DNA from 3 places in the Ensifer sp. genome. Region 3 is predicted to be linked to each of the others. Evidence: riboswitches for the same ligand, from Rfam matches in the RefSeq annotation. Region 3 holds a riboswitch; each other region holds the start of a gene.
What was found. Region 3 has a riboswitch for cobalamin ahead of RTP54_RS19670 (ABC transporter substrate-binding protein). Riboswitches for the same ligand answer to the same signal wherever they lie in the genome.
Positions count from the first base shown of each region.

Region 1: it holds a riboswitch for cobalamin, as region 3 does, so the genes downstream of both, RTP54_RS12835 (CbtB-domain containing protein) here and RTP54_RS19670 (ABC transporter substrate-binding protein) in region 3, are expected to answer to the same signal.
Region 2: it holds a riboswitch for cobalamin, as region 3 does, so the genes downstream of both, RTP54_RS22515 (TonB-dependent receptor domain-containing protein) here and RTP54_RS19670 (ABC transporter substrate-binding protein) in region 3, are expected to answer to the same signal.

Region 1 covers NZ_DALZXU010000001.1:2,631,486-2,636,544, forward strand. The annotation lists gene RTP54_RS12815 (SDR family NAD(P)-dependent oxidoreductase) at 1-478, shown strand, start outside; gene RTP54_RS12820 (anthrone oxygenase family protein) at 528-1,007, opposite strand; gene RTP54_RS12825 (NAD(P)H-binding protein) at 1,004-1,834, opposite strand; gene RTP54_RS12830 (TetR family transcriptional regulator) at 1,941-2,630, shown strand; cobalamin riboswitch at 2,630-2,900, shown strand; gene RTP54_RS12835 (CbtB-domain containing protein) at 2,943-3,119, shown strand; gene RTP54_RS12840 (CbtA family protein) at 3,317-4,111, shown strand; gene RTP54_RS12845 ((2Fe-2S)-binding protein) at 4,185-5,051, opposite strand; gene RTP54_RS12850 (glucoamylase family protein) at 5,048-5,059, opposite strand, start outside.
Region 2 covers NZ_DALZXU010000006.1:80,048-85,106, forward strand. The annotation lists gene rbbA (ribosome-associated ATPase/putative transporter RbbA) at 1-1,586, shown strand, start outside; gene RTP54_RS22510 (ABC transporter permease) at 1,589-2,701, shown strand; cobalamin riboswitch at 2,794-3,003, shown strand; gene RTP54_RS22515 (TonB-dependent receptor domain-containing protein) at 3,179-5,059, shown strand, end outside.
Region 3 covers NZ_DALZXU010000004.1:159,769-164,827, forward strand. The annotation lists gene RTP54_RS19665 (alkaline phosphatase) at 1-1,041, opposite strand, end outside; cobalamin riboswitch at 1,263-1,509, shown strand; gene RTP54_RS19670 (ABC transporter substrate-binding protein) at 1,747-2,730, shown strand; gene RTP54_RS19675 (FecCD family ABC transporter permease) at 2,727-3,755, shown strand; gene RTP54_RS19680 (ABC transporter ATP-binding protein) at 3,752-4,567, shown strand; gene RTP54_RS19685 (pseudoazurin) at 4,557-5,006, shown strand; gene RTP54_RS19690 (class I SAM-dependent methyltransferase) at 5,003-5,059, shown strand, end outside.

The DNA.
Region 1 (5,059 bases), on a different contig from region 3:
GTTCGAACGACCGATCGCCGCCTACACCCGCGCCAATTTCATCACCGCCAAGGCGGCCGCTACGCATATGGAAAAAAACGGCAGCGGCGTCATCCTGACGGTGTCGACGCCCGGCTCGCGCATGTCGGGCTCGGGCTTCCTTGGCTACGGCACCACCTGCGGTGCAATCGAGACGTTTTCGCGCATTCTCGCCGGTGAAGTGGGCAGCCATGGCATCCGTGTCGTCTGCCTGCGTCCGGACGCCATTCCCGAGGCGCTGCCGGTCTCACACGCCCGGGCCGTGTTCCAGGGCTTTGCCGACCGTTTCGAGACGACCGTGGAGGAGATGATCGAGGGCCGGGCAAAGACCGGCACGCTGCTCGGGCGCTTCCCGAGGCTCGACGAGGTCGCCGACTATGCGGCGTTCATCGCCTCGGACCGGGCGGGCGCCATGACCGGCGCGATCGCCAACCTCACCTGCGGTTCCCTTGTCGACTGACGGCAACGACGACCGGCGCACCTCTGGAAGGTACGCCGGTCGTCCTGTTTCAGGCGCGTGCAAACCCAAGGACGAACAGCGCCAATGCCGCGATCGAGGACACGGTGCGCACATGGTTCCACCAGACCCAGTCGGTCAGGTAGCGCTGCTGCCAGAATTCGGCGGCGGCCTGGCCAGGCGTCGTCGCGACCAGCGCGTCGTTCATCGGCACGTTGAACACGATGGTGACGATCAGCACGCCGGCGACATAGATAATGCCGCCCGCCGCCAAAAGCAGGCTGCCATTGCCGCCCGAGAAGAAGGCGACGACCACGAGGGCGAGTGCCAAGAGCGCCGTGCCCATGAAGACGCTGAGAAAAAGCGGATTCTGGATCACGACGTTGATCGCATTCATCGCGGCGATCCCCTGCTCCGCCGGCAGCCGCCCCAGCGCCTGCATGATGCAAACCGAGAAGATGAAGAACAGCCCGGCCATCAGGCCGGAGCCGATCGCGGCGGCAAACGCCAAAGCGGGGATCAGCGGGATCATGCGGCAAGACTCCAGACATCTGTTGCGGCGGTCTCCCGGGCATAGTCGGCGAAATCGCGCGGCCTGCGCCCAAGCACGTGTTCGACATCGGACGTCAGGTGCGAATTGCGTCCGTCGAGCACCGACGTGAAGAGATAACGGATCAGCGCGACATAGTCATCCGGCACGCCGTCCGCCTTCAGCTGCGCGGCAAAATCGTCGACCGGAACGGACTGATAGCTGATCCGGCGATTGGCGGCAGCCGCGATCTCGCCCACCGCATCGGCAAAAGTCATCAACCGCGGCCCGGTCAGCGAATAGACCTTGCCGACATGGCCATCGTCCAGAAGTGCCGCAACCGCGACATCGGCAATGTCGTCGCAACTGATGAAGGGTTCGGTGACCGCATCCGTCGGCAGGAAGACCGAACCGCCCACGATGCCGTCGGCAAGGAAACCTTCGCTGAAGTTCTCGAAGAACCAGCTTGCGCGGATGATCGTCCAGTCGGCGCCGGAGGCCTGCAGCGCGCGCTCGGCGGCTTCCGCCTCGTCCTCGCCGCGGCCCGACAGAAGCACCAGCCGCTTGATACCAGCGTGAACCGCAAGCGCGGAAAACCGGCGCATGGTGTCAACCGCTCCCGGCGATGCGAGGTCGGGCTGGAAGCAGACATAGACGCGGTCGACATTTTCCAGGGCCGCCGCCCAGGTCGCCTCGTCCGTCCAATCGAAGTAAGGCGATGTCGAACGGGCGCCGATGCGCACCGCGATGCCCCGTTCCTGAAGGCGGGCTGCCACGCGCCGCCCCGTCTTGCCGGTGCCGCCCAGAACCAGTGTGAGTTTGTCCGTCATCGCTTCCTCCTGAGGTTGATCTACAAACATGAGCATCTCTCACATTTGCAAATGTGATAAATCCTCGTATTTTAGGAGTCAAGACAAAATGTGAGCATTACTCATGATGCCAGAGACAAGCCCGGCCGCGATCCCCGCCGACGACGAACCGGCGCTGCGCCGCACACCGAGCCAGAAGCGCAGCCGCGAGCGTGTCGAGCAGATCCTTGCCTGCGCGACGGCGCTCATCCAGGAGAAGGGCAGCGACGCGATGCGCATGAGCGAAGTCGCTGAAAAGGCTGGCATCTCGATCGGCTCGCTCTACCAGTACTTCCCCGACAAGGCGGCGATCGTGCGCACGCTGGCCGAGCGCTACAATGCCGTGTGCAACGAGTGCATCGGATCCGAGCTCGCCAGGGTCACCTCGATGGCCGAGTTGCGCGAGGTCTTCTCCGGACTATTCGACATCTACTACGACATGTTCCTCGCCGAACCGGTGATGCGCGACATCTGGTCGGCGATGCAGGCCGACAAGGCGCTGAGGGAGATCGACCTGCAGCAGAGCCGTGCCGGCGGCAAGCTTCTTGCCGACGTCTGGGCCCGGTTTGCGCCCGACACGCCGCGCGCGACGATCGACAGCGCCGCCTTTCTGATCATGCATCTCGGCGATTGCACCATGCGTCTTGCGGTCTCCGTCGAACGGGCTGAGGGCGACCAGATCGTCGAGGCCTATAAACGCATGATTGTCAGGGATCTTGTCGCGGATGGACCGGGCGGCGGCGCAAGTTCAATTGACATCTCCGGGGCGCAATCCTAATCATCATGGGATCGATTGGTTCCCGCAACGCGAACGCGTTTCGGGAGTAAACGGGAACGTGACGGATGGACCCATGCTGGGCATTCAAATCACGGCCGACCCCGCGACTGTAGAGCGACGTGAATGCGCCGTTCCGGAGCGATCCGGAAGAAGCCACTGGAGACGAGACCGCGAGAGGGCGGACCTTGGCTCTGGGAAGGCGAGGCAAATCCAGGGTGATCTCACCCGACGTCCTGAGCCAGGAAACCTGCCAGTCGATGCGGGCATAGGGCCCAAACCGGGAAACATCCCGATGCCATCACGGAGGTTGTCATGGCTACGTCTACAGTTTCGAGCATTCCGCTCTCCCTCAGCGATCGTCTGACCGCGGGTATCATCGCGCTTCTCATTGGCGGCTTCCTCGTCTTCGGCGCAGGCCTGGCGAATTCGGCCGTGCTGCACGACACCGCGCACGACACCCGCCACTCCTACGGCTTCCCCTGCCACTAAGCGATGGTGAGGGACGCTGCCTGCGTTCCGCATCGACATAGCAGCGGACAGAAACGCTTCCGGCTTACGGCCGGACGCGTTTGCTCGCGTCTGATGCAGACGATTGATCTGCCGGATCGAGCCGCTCACGGAATTGCCAATGGGACACGGCGCCGCCTGCCGGATGCGCGGCGCGCCGATAGCGAGGGATATCGAAAATGATTGTCAGAACGCTTCTGGCCGCGATCGTGGCTGGATTGATTGCCGGTGTCTTCATGACCGGCGCCCAGGAGTTGCGGGTCGTACCGCTGATCCTGCACGCGGAAGAATTTGAAGGCGAGGCGCCAGCAGCCGGCGAACAGCCGGCCGTCCAGCCGGGAACGGCAGACCCCGCCGCAACCAACCACGACCAGCACTCGTCGCTGAAGGCTAAATCTCCGATTGGTGCCCTGCTTGATGCGCTGTCGCCCATCACGCCGGCCTATGCCCATGAGGGCGAACACGAGGAAGGCGGCATCATGTTCGGCATGAGCCGCTTTTCCGGCACGCTGATCGCCAATCTGGTGACCGGTTCCGGCTTCGCGCTGCTGCTTGCGGGCGTCAGCCTCGTCATCGGCTACCCGATCACCCTCAGGAACGGCGCACTCTGGGGCGCCTGCGGCTGGCTGGCCGTGCACATGCTGCCGGCCATCGGCCTGCCACCGGAACTGCCGGGCTTTCCGGCCGCCGAGCTCGGCGACCGCCAGACCTGGTGGTTGGCGACTGTGGCGCTTTCGGCCGTCGGCCTCTATCTCGTGGTCCTGCGCCAGGAGATCGTCGCCAAGGTCGTGGGCCTGGTGCTGATCGCAGCGCCTCACGTCTATGGCGCGCCGCAGCCGTCGGACATTTCCAGCAACGTGCCTGCCGTGCTCGGCGCCGAGTTCGCCGTGGCGGCGCTCGCAACCACGCTTGCCTTCTGGATCGTGCTCGGCGTCGTCTCGGGCTTCATCAACGACCGCTTCGCCAAGGCATAAGCGGGCCGGCATGGCAGCAGACAGGAGCCCCCGGTATCCGACGGAGACCGGGGACTTTTTCGTTCGCGTCGCTTCAGACGGCCCGCGATGCCAGAAGATGCGCCTGCAGGCGTTCCCGGCGCTCCCCCGGCGAAAGCAGCACGCAGCTGTCGCAGAAGCTGCCGCCTTCGGTTCGGTAATAGAGACAGCAGCCGCCACGCAGGCGATAGATCCGCGACAACGGCGGTTGGCCTTGCCCCTCGCCGATCGCGATGGCCTCGTAAGTCAGCTTGTCGGAATAAAGCGGCGTGCCTTGCCGCTTGACGATCGCCAGCGCCTTCGAAATCGCATTCGCCTCGTCGCCGAGCGTCCGCCCAACCTCGAGGAAAGCACCTGCGAGCGAATCCGCCGCAAGCCGCCACTGCGCGCCGGAGGATAGCCCCGTGCGGCGTTTCAGCGAGGCAATCACCGGCGCAAGTTGCGCTGCGAAGGCCTCGCCGAAGACGTCCGCATCCGCACGCTGCCGCGGCGAGCGTCTGGACAAGGCCAGATGGAAATGAAACCGCTTGGCCGCCACGGTGCGTTCGCTATGACATCGGGAGACATCGTAAAAGCCAAGACCACGCAGCTCGGGCACGATGTCCGCCCCAAGATAAAGGCAAGCGAGCGCCAGCGCGAGCTGGTTGCCATAGAAGGCGATCAGATGCGCGGCACGGACCTTGTCGTCCATGCCGGTGGCAAAACAATCCTGATAGGCAAGCGCCACATCGATCCCGGCACCGCCTTCTGCCCAGAACTGGGCCGGGGAGAGCGCCTCGTCGCCGCCTTCGTCGAGCGAAAACCCCACCTCGGGAAAGCAGGGCTGCAGGCGCGCGATGGCGGCAAGCGCACGCTGCCGCACGCCTTGTTCCGTCCGGTCGCTCTGTAAGCGATCGTCCTGACGCTCGTGGCCGAAACTCATGCCATCTC
Region 2 (5,059 bases), on a different contig from region 3:
TTTCGGGCGTGATGGCGGCGCTGCCGGATGCCTTGCCGCTCGGCGTGCGCCAGCGCCTGTCGCTGGCGGTCGCCCTGATCCATTCGCCCGATATCCTCATCCTCGACGAGCCGACATCGGGTGTGGATCCCGTCGCGCGCGACAGTTTCTGGCAGATCCTCGTCGACCTCTCGCGCAACGAGCAGGTGACGATCTTCATCTCCACCCATTTCATGAACGAGGCGATGCGTTGCGATCGCATGTCGCTGATGCATGCGGGCAAGGTGCTGGTCAGCGACACGCCCTTGGGCATCATGAAGAGCCGCTCGGCATCGACGCTGGAAGAAGCGTTCATCGCCTATCTGGAAGAGGCGATCGCTGGCGCCAAGCAGACGGCCCCTTCCGTGGTGAGGGCGCAGGCTTCGTCGAAGCCGGCAATCGCCCAGGCGGTCGAACGAAAGGCGTCGGCGACGTCCGGGTTCTTCGACGTCGGGCGCATGTTCAGTTACACCCGCCGCGAGGCGCTGGAGCTGGTGCGCGATCCCATCCGGGCGACACTTGCGACCATCGGCACGGTCATCCTGATGTTCGTCATCGGCTATGGCATCAACATGGATGTTGAGGACCTGACTTTTGCGGTGCTCGATAACGACCAGACGACCACCAGCCGCGAATATATTCTGGAAATCGCCGGCTCGCGCTATTTCATCGAGAAGGACCCGATCACCGATTACGCCGACCTCGACCGGCGCATGCGCAACGGCGAACTGAGCCTCGCGATCGAGATCCCTCCGGGCTTTGCCCGCCGCGCCGCCCGGGGCGACACGGTCGAGATCGCCGCCTGGATCGACGGCGCCATGGCGAGCCGCGCCGAAACGGTCAAGGGCTACGTGCAGGGCCTGCATGCCCATTGGCTGACCGGCAAGATCCGCGAGCGCTATGGTGCCGCGGCCACCGCCGGCACGTTCAAGATCGAGACGCGTTTCCGCTACAATCCCGACGTCAAGAGCATCGTCGCCATGGTACCCGCGGTCATCCCGCTGTTGCTGATGCTGATCCCGGCCATGCTGTCGGCGCTCAGCGTCGTGCGCGAGAAGGAGCTGGGCTCGATCGTCAATCTCTATGTCTCGCCGGTGACGCGGCTCGAGTTCCTGGTCGGCAAGCAGCTCCCCTATATCGCGCTGGCCATGCTCAATTTCGCGCTTCTGACCGCCTTCGCGATCTTCGTTTTCCGGGTGCCGTTTACCGGCAGTCTTTTGACCTGGACCGTCGCGGGCCTGATCTATGTCTCGGCAGCAACGGCCATGGGGCTCGTGATCTCCACCTTCATGTCGAGCCAGATCGCGGCGATCTTCGGCACGGCGATCCTGACCCTCATCCCGGCCATCCAGTATTCCGGGATGATCGATCCGGTATCCTCGCTTGAAGGGGCGGGCGCCTTCATCGGCCAGATCTACCCGACGACGCATTTCATGACGATCGCGCGCGGGACCTTCTCCAAGGCGCTCGGCTTCGGCGATCTCGCCGGCGCTTTCGTGCCTATGCTGATCGCGGTGCCGGTGCTTTTGACGATCGGCACCTTCTCCCTCAAGAAGCAGGCGAGGTGACCATGCGCCTGTCCCACATCTACCAGCTCGGCATCAAGGAACTCTGGGGGCTCTGGCGCGATCCGATCCTGTTGATCCTGATCGTCTATTCCTTCACCCTGTCGGTCTATACCGGCTCGACCGCGATGCCGGAGACGCTCAATCGCGCCGCGATCGCCATCGTCGACGAGGACCGTTCGCCGGTGTCGACGCGGATCTCGACCGCGTTCTATCCGCCCTATTTCGTGCCGCCGCAGATGATCACGCCGGCGGAGATGGACCGGCGCATGGACCAGGGGCTCGATACCTTCGCGCTCGACATACCGCCGAATTTCCAGACGGATCTGCTCGCCGGCCGCTCGCCGACGATCCAGCTCAATGTCGACGCGACGCGCATGAGCCAGGCCTTTTCGGGCAACGGCTATATCCAGCAGATCGTCACCGGCGAGGTCGCGGGCTTCCTCGACCGGCACCGCAGCGAGCAGCAGCTGCCGGTCGATCTGGTCCTGCGGGCGCGCTACAATGCCGAGTTGAACAAGGGCTGGTTCGGCGCAGTGATGAACGTCATCACCAACATCACCATCCTGTCGATCGTTCTGACCGGGGCGGCGCTCATCCGCGAGCGCGAACATGGCACGGTCGAGCATCTGCTCGTCATGCCCGTGACCCCGTTCGAGATCATGGTCAGCAAGGTCTGGTCGATGGGACTTGTGGTGCTCCTGGCTTCGGCCGTCTCGCTGGTCTTCGTCGTCAAGGGCGTGCTCGCCGTCCCGGTGCAGGGCTCGTTTGGGTTGTTCCTGCTGGCTACCGCCTTGCAATTGTTCGCGACAACGTCGATGGGCATCCTGCTGGCCACCATCGCCGGCTCCATGCCGCAGTTCGGCCTGCTCTTGATGCTGGTGCTTCTGCCGTTGCAGGCGCTCTCCGGCGGCATGACGCCGCGCGAAAGCATGCCCGAGATCATCCAGACCATCATGCTCGCCGCACCCAACACCCATTTCGTCATCCTGGCGCAGGCGGTGTTGTTCCGCGATGCCGGCCTGGACGTCGTCTGGCCACAGCTTCTTGCGCTTCTGGTAATCGGCGCTGTCCTCTTTGCCTTCGCCATGCGCCGCTTCCGGGCATTCCTGAAATAGACCGAGCGTGGCGTGTCGCGGGCAAAGCGCGCGCAGACTTTTACCAGTGGAAAATGCGACCGGCGGTTGACGCGCCGCCGGCATCTGGTAGGTCTCGTCCCTGCGAAACAGGTTCCGTCATGCGATGGATGAAAAGGGAACACGGTGAGGATTACCCATCAGGGGCCGATACCGCGACTGCCCCCGCAACTGTAACCGCCGAGCGGAACCCCATGAAGCCACTGCGCGACATCTCGCGTGGGAAGGCGGGAGGAAGCGACGACGCGGAAGTCAGGAGACCTGCCTGTTTCGGTCACCCATGCCTGGACACGAGGGGTGTCGAGGCGCGGCCGTCCGTAGCGGTGACATTGGAGCAATGTTGCCGCGTGCCGCAGACGGCGCCGGGGTGGTCGCTTGTCGTCTTGCCTCAGCCATTGTCTGCCCGCGGTCGATCGCGCGTGGGCCGGATCGTGCCCGTCGCGCCGGAGTGGGGACGACATGACGAAACAATTGACTGGCGCAGCCGCGCTGGTTCTGACCCTCGTGGGCGGTGCCCAGGCACAGGACCAGGGCACAAACGAACAGCCGACGAAACTTGAAAAGATCCTGGTTTCCGATGGCCTGACGCCGACCGAGCAGCGCAAATCCGGACGCGCCTTTACCGTGATTACCGGAGATCAGATCGAGAAAAACCAGATCCGCTACGTCGCCGACGCCCTGCGTCTGGTTCCCGGTTTCTCGGTCTCGCGCACCGGTGCCCCCGGCGGCCTGACGCAGGTGCGCGTGCGCGGTGCGGAAGGCAATCAGCTCTTGGTGGTGATCGATGGCGTCGAGGCGAACGATGTCTCTCAGGGCGAGTTCGATTTCGGTGGCCTGGTTGCCGACGACATCGAGCGCATCGAAATCCTGCGCGGACCGCAAAGCACCTTCTGGGGCGCCAATGCCATGGCAGGTGTCATCAACATCGTCACCAAGAAGGGAAGCCGCGATGGTGCCGTGTCAAACGCCCGCACCGAAGTCGGCGGCGACGGCACCTGGCTTGGCGGCCTGTCGACCCGCGGCGGCGGCGAGGGCTATGATTACGCGCTGTCCGGCGTGTTCCAGAGAACCGGCGGTTTCAATATCTCCGATACCGGCTCCGAGGATGACGGCGACCGTAATGGCACCGTCAACGGCAAGTTCGCCTTCGATCTCTCGCCGGATCTGCAGCTCGACGCGACCTTGCGGGCCGTCAACCGCAAGACCGACCTTGACGCACAGGACTACATGACGGCGCTGACCTACGACACACTGGACTACACGCGATCGCGTGAGCTGTCGGGCTCGCTCGGCCTGACCCATTCGGCGCTCGACGGCGATCTCACCCAGAAGGCGCGCGTCTCCGGCCTCGACGTTCACCGTGACAATGTCAGCGGCTTCGGGCGATCCTGGAACGACGGCAACCGCTACAACGGCAGCTACCAGGCAAGCTACGGCTTCGATGGTGGAGACGGTATCCGCCACCAGATCACCGGTGGCTACGAGTGGCAGCGCGAGACGTTCAGGCCGTCGCATCTGCTCGAGACCTTCAGCCGCAATGCGCATTCGCTCGTCGGCGAGTATCGCGGCGAGTTCGCCGACCAGTTCTTCGTCAATGCAGGCCTCAGGCGCGATTTCAACGATCGCTTCGAGGACGCGACCACATGGAGCCTCAGCGCCTCCTGGGAGATACCGGGCAGCGATACGCGCCTGCACGCATCCGTCGGCACCGGCGTGACCAACCCGACCTTCTACGAGCAGTTCGGGTATATCCCGGGAACCTTCATCGGCAATCCCTACCTGAAACCGGAGGAGAGCCTCGGCTGGGACATCGGTGTCGAGCAGAGCTTCTTCGACGACGGTCTGACTGTCGATGTCACCTATTTCGACCAGAACCTTAAAAACGAGATCGCCACCGTCTACGACGCCAGCTTCCGCTCGACGCCGGTCAATCGCTCCGGCGAAAGCCTGCGCCACGGGGTCGAGGTCTCCGCGATCGTCGACTTCTTCAACGGACTGACGACGACGGCGACCTACACCTACACCGCCTCGAGTGAGCAGACGCTGGCCGGTGGTCCGCGCCTGCAGGAAGTCCGCCGTCCGCGACATGCCGCAGCGCTCGATGCGGCCTACGTCTTCCATGATGATCGCGCGCGCGTCTTCGGCGAGGTCATCCTCAACGGTCGGATGCAGGATGTCGCCTACAGGCCCGGGCCCGAGAGAGTGCCGCTTGGCGCCTACACGCTCGTCAATGTCGGCGGCAGCTTCAAGGTCAACGACACGCTTGAGGTCTTCGGCCGCGTCGACAACCTTTTCGATGAGGATTATGAGGAGATCTACGGCTACAACACGCAAGGCGTC
Region 3 (5,059 bases):
AGCGGCAAGCTCCCGCTTCAGCCAGTCCGCCTGCCGCCAGCCGAACAGGCCGCCGTCGCCCTCCCCCTGGTTGGGGCCGCGATAGGATCTGAGATCGACGAAAAAGACATCGAGCAGCGGACCATAGGCGATCTTGCGGAAGATGCGGCCGGGCTCGGTCGGGATGTTGCGGATCGGCGTCATCTCGTTGAACGCCCGGGCGGCGCGGGCCGCATAGACGCCGACGTCCTTTTCCGGATAGCGCGGATCGTCTCTGAGGTCCGTGGAGGCCGACCAGTTGTTCAGCACCTCATGGTCGTCCCATTGATAGAAGGTCGGGCAGACGGCGTTGAGCGCGCGCACATGGGCGTCGAGCAGGTTGTATTTCCACTGGCCGCGATATTCCTCGATCGTGCGCGCCACGTCGCGCTTCTCGTGGGTGACCACCCGGTTCTTCCACACGCTTCCGTCGCGCAAGGATATCTCGTCGGGAATGGGATTGTCGGCATAGATCGTGTCGCCGGAGTGGATGAAGAAGTCCGGCTCGTGCAGACGCATGGTGGAATAGGTCTTCATGCCGACATCGTCGATGCCCCAGCCCTGGCCGGCCGTGTCGCCGGACCAGACGAAGCGGATCGAGCGCTTGCGCAAGGGCGCCGTGCGAAACCGGCCGGTCACCGGTTCGGACACTCGATTGACGTCGTAAAGATCGGTCGCGACGAAACGGTAAAAGATATCCTGGTCGGGCAGCAGGTTTTCGAGCGAACACTTCACCGCACAATCCGTCTGCGGTGTCGCGGTGAGATCGGCAAGGCGGACCGAATTGGAAAAGCTCTCGGTTGTCGAATACTCCACCGCCACCCGCGAGGGCCTGTCGACCCGTGTCCATACCATGCCCGAGCTTGTGTCGACATCGCCTGACTGAACCCCATGGATGAATTCCGGCCGGCCATAGCCGCGGGCATAGAATGGCGTGGCAAGGCCGGAAGACGCGACAAGGCCGGCGGCACCGGCCGATAGAAGGAAGGAGCGGCGCGACAGCGTGCTGAGAATTTCGGCCAAACAAGCCTCCGGTTCGAACCTCGCGAAAGCGGGGTTTTCGCGAACCGGACCTTTGGCTGTTCTGATGTCAGCGACTTAACAGCCGCGTGAAAGAATTTGAACGGTTTGACGACAAATCGGTGAAGGCAAGGTCGAGCACCGCTTTACGGTAAGCCGCCACGCCGCTGTCGTACGGTCTCATTTTCCGCAACCTGGCGCCTTGACGGCACGCCGACGGGAACACTAAGGGTAGCGGCGACGGTTCCCCCAAGGATGACTCCGACGGGGATTAATAGGGAACACGGTGAGGACGACCCAAAAGGGACCGAGACCGTGGCTGCCCCCGCAACTGTAAGCGGAATGCCGAACACCCCTCGTGGCGCGACAGCGCGCCATGCCACTGCGATCGCGCCAGGCGCGTTGCGGGAAGGCAGGTGAAAGGCGCCTGATCCGCGAGCCAGGAGACCTGCCGTCAAGCAGAAGATCCAGCGTCACGGGCGGGGTTGCCCGGAACAGGAGTTGTCCATGATCCGCATACCCGGCGGCTTTGCGCCCTCTTTTCCCGTCCTTCTCGACGTTTGCGATCGTTTGTCTCCCGAAATCCGGCCGGCCGGCTGTCGCCGCTTCGGCTGACCCTTCGCAAGCTCACGAGAAAAGAGAATTCCCTTGAAAGCCATTTTCAATGCCGTCGGGCGCTATTGCCCATCCCTTGCCGTTTCCGTGTCCCTGCTTTTGACCGTCGCTCCCTCGACCGCTGTTGCGGCCGCGACGAGCTACCCCCTGACCTTAAAGAATTGCGGCCAGGAGGTTACCTTTAAGGCGGCGCCGACGCGCACCGCCTCGATCGGTCAGAGCACCACGGAAATTCTTTATCTTCTCGGCCTCGCCGACAAGGTGGTCGGCACCGCCGTATGGATCGGCCCTGTCATCGAGGGCTACGAGGACGTCAACGCCAAGGTGCCGCGGCTTGCCGACAACGACCCGAGCTTCGAAAGCGTCGTTGCCACCAAGCCGGATCTCGTCACCGCGCAGTTCCAATGGCATGTCGGGCCGGAGGGCATCGTCGCCACGCCGAAGCAGTTTGCCGAACTGTCGATCCCCGTCTATGTCTCGCCCGCCGATTGCGCCGCCAAGGACAACTCCGCCGGTGGCGACGGCGTGCGCCACAAATCCTTCTCGATGGAGCTGATCTACCAGGAGATATCAGAGCTTTCCGAGATCTTCGACGTGCAGGATCGCGGCGAGGCCCTGATCGCCAAGCTGAAGGCGCGCGAGGAAGCCGCCCGCGGCAAGATCGCCAATGCCGACGGCAAGCTGTCGGCGGTCTTCTGGTTCTCCAGCGCCGAGATGGACATCGATCCCTATGTCGCCGGCACCAATGGCGCGCCCGGCTACATCCTGTCGGCGCTCGGCATCAAGAACGTCGTGTCCACCGAAGAGGAATGGCCCACCATCGGCTGGGAAACCATCGCCAAGGCCGACCCGAAGATCGTGGTCATCGGCAAGATGGATCGCCGCCGCTTCCCCGCCGACGACTGGGAGCTGAAGATGAAGTTCCTGAAGTCGGATCCGGTCACCAGCCTGATGCCGGCGGTCAAGGCCGACCATATCGTCGTCATGGACGCCCAGGCGATGAACCCGACGATCCGAACCATCGAGGGCATCGAGGTGTTGGCCGACGCGGTCGAAAAAGCCGGCCTGGCGAAGTGAGGTCAGCCCCTCTGGCAATCAACCGCACGGGCGCCGTTTCGACGGCGCTCGCACTGCTTTTCCTTGCGCTGGCACTGGGCGCCGCCATCGGCGAGACCGCCATTCCGCTCGACGTCGTCGGCAAGACCGTTGCCAACCGCCTGTGGGGCGCCGGATACCCGCTCGATGCGATCGACGAGGGCATCGTCTGGAACTATCGCCTCAGCCGCGCTGTGGTGGCCGCCTGCTGCGGCGCAGCGCTTTCGCTCTGCGGAGTGGTGCTGCAGGCCCTGCTCAGGAACGCGCTCGCAGACCCCTATATCCTCGGCATTTCCGCCGGCGCATCGACCGGCGCGGTCGCCGTCGCCATTCTCGGCATTGGCGCGGGCATGCTGACGCTGTCGCTCGGCGCCTTCCTCGGGGCAGTCTTCGCCTTTGCCCTGGTCTCGCTGCTGGCGCTCAGGGCCGGCCGCGGCACCGGCGCCATCATTCTTGCCGGCGTCGCCGGCTCCCAGCTCTTCAACGCGCTCACCTCCTTCATCGTTACCAAATCGGCCAATGCCGAGCAGGCCCGCGGCATCATGTTCTGGCTGCTCGGCAATCTCTCCGGCGTGCGCTGGCCGGATGTGGCGCTGGCACTGCCGGTGGCGCTCGGCGGCCTGCTTGTCTGCCTCTGGCACGCCCGCGCGCTCGACGCCTTCACCTTCGGCGCGGAATCGGCCGCTTCGCTCGGCATCCCGGTCAAGCGGGTCTATGTCATCCTGATTTCGGCAACGGCCCTGATGACGGCGGTCATGGTCAGCATCGTCGGCTCCATCGGCTTCGTCGGCCTGGTCATCCCGCATGCTGCACGCTTCCTTGTCGGCGTGCGCCACGGCCTGCTGCTGCCGGCCGCGGCCCTTGCCGGCGCAATCTTCATGATAGCGGCCGATATATTGTCGCGTGTCATCATTCCCGGGCAGGTGCTGCCGATCGGCGTGATCACGGCACTTGTCGGCGCGCCGGCCTTCGCCCTGATCCTCAGCCGCGGGAGGGCGGCATCATGAGCCTCAGGGCCGAGACCGTCTCCTGGTCGGCCGGCGGCCGGCTGATCGTCGATGCCGTCGATCTCGAGGTCGTGCCGGGCGAGTTTCTCGGCATCATCGGCCCGAACGGATCCGGCAAGACCAGCCTGATCTCGCTGCTCGCCGGTATCCGCCCGCCAAAATCCGGCATCGTCAGCCTCGAAGGGCGTCCGCTCGCCAGGACGACCCGGCGCGACATCGCCCAACGCATCGCGCTGGTCGAGCAGCAGGCGGAAACCACCGAACGCATCACCGCCCGCCAGGCAGTCGAACTCGGCCGCACCCCGCACCTCGGCGCGCTTTCGCCCTGGTCGAGCCGCGATGCCGATATCGTCGAGCGGGCGCTCGCGCACGTGGGCATGAGCGATCTTGCCGGTCGCATGTGGCACACGCTTTCCGGAGGCGAGCGTCAGCGATTGCACATCGCCCGGGCGCTGGCGCAGCAACCGCAGATCCTGCTGCTCGACGAGCCGACCAACCATCTCGACATCCACCACCAGATCGGCCTGCTCGAACTCGTGCGCGGGCAGAAGCTGACGGTCGTGGCGGCGCTTCACGATCTCAATCACGCCGCCGTCTTCTGCGACCGCATTGCCGTCATGGATCGCGGCCGCATCGTTGCCATCGGCACTCCGACTGACATCCTGACGGAGGACCGCATTCTCGCCGTCTTCGGCGTCACGGCGACGGTGGAGATCGACGAGGATGGCTCATGCTTCGTGCGCTATCGGCGCCCGCGGCCAAAACTGCAGCTAATATCCGACACCACAAAGAGACATGACCATGCGCGCTAGGATCGCCGCCACCCTCATTGCCTTCGGGCTTGCCGCCACCCCGACCCTTGCCGAGACCATCGAAGTCAAAATGCTCAATCGCGGCGAAAACGGCTCGATGGTGTTCGAGCCCGACTACGTCGAGCTGAAGCCCCGCGACAGCGTCAAGTTCCGGGTCGGGCACAAGAGCCACAACTCCGCCTCGATCGACGGCATGACCCCTGCCGGCTATCCCGGCTTCAAGGGCCAGATCAACGAGGAAATCGAAGTCACCTTCGAGACATCAGGCTTCTACGGCATCAAGTGCTCGCCGCATTTCGCCATGGGCATGGTGATGCTCATCAAGGTCGGCGAGGCCGAACTGACCGATGCCATCCGCAAGGCCGAGGTCCCCGGCCGTGCACGCGGCCGCTTCGATGCGATTTTCGCCCGGATCGACCAGGTGAAAGCGGCCCAATGAGCGGGACGGCCGAGGCAACGGGATCCGCCGTTCGGAAAAACATCGATCTCAAG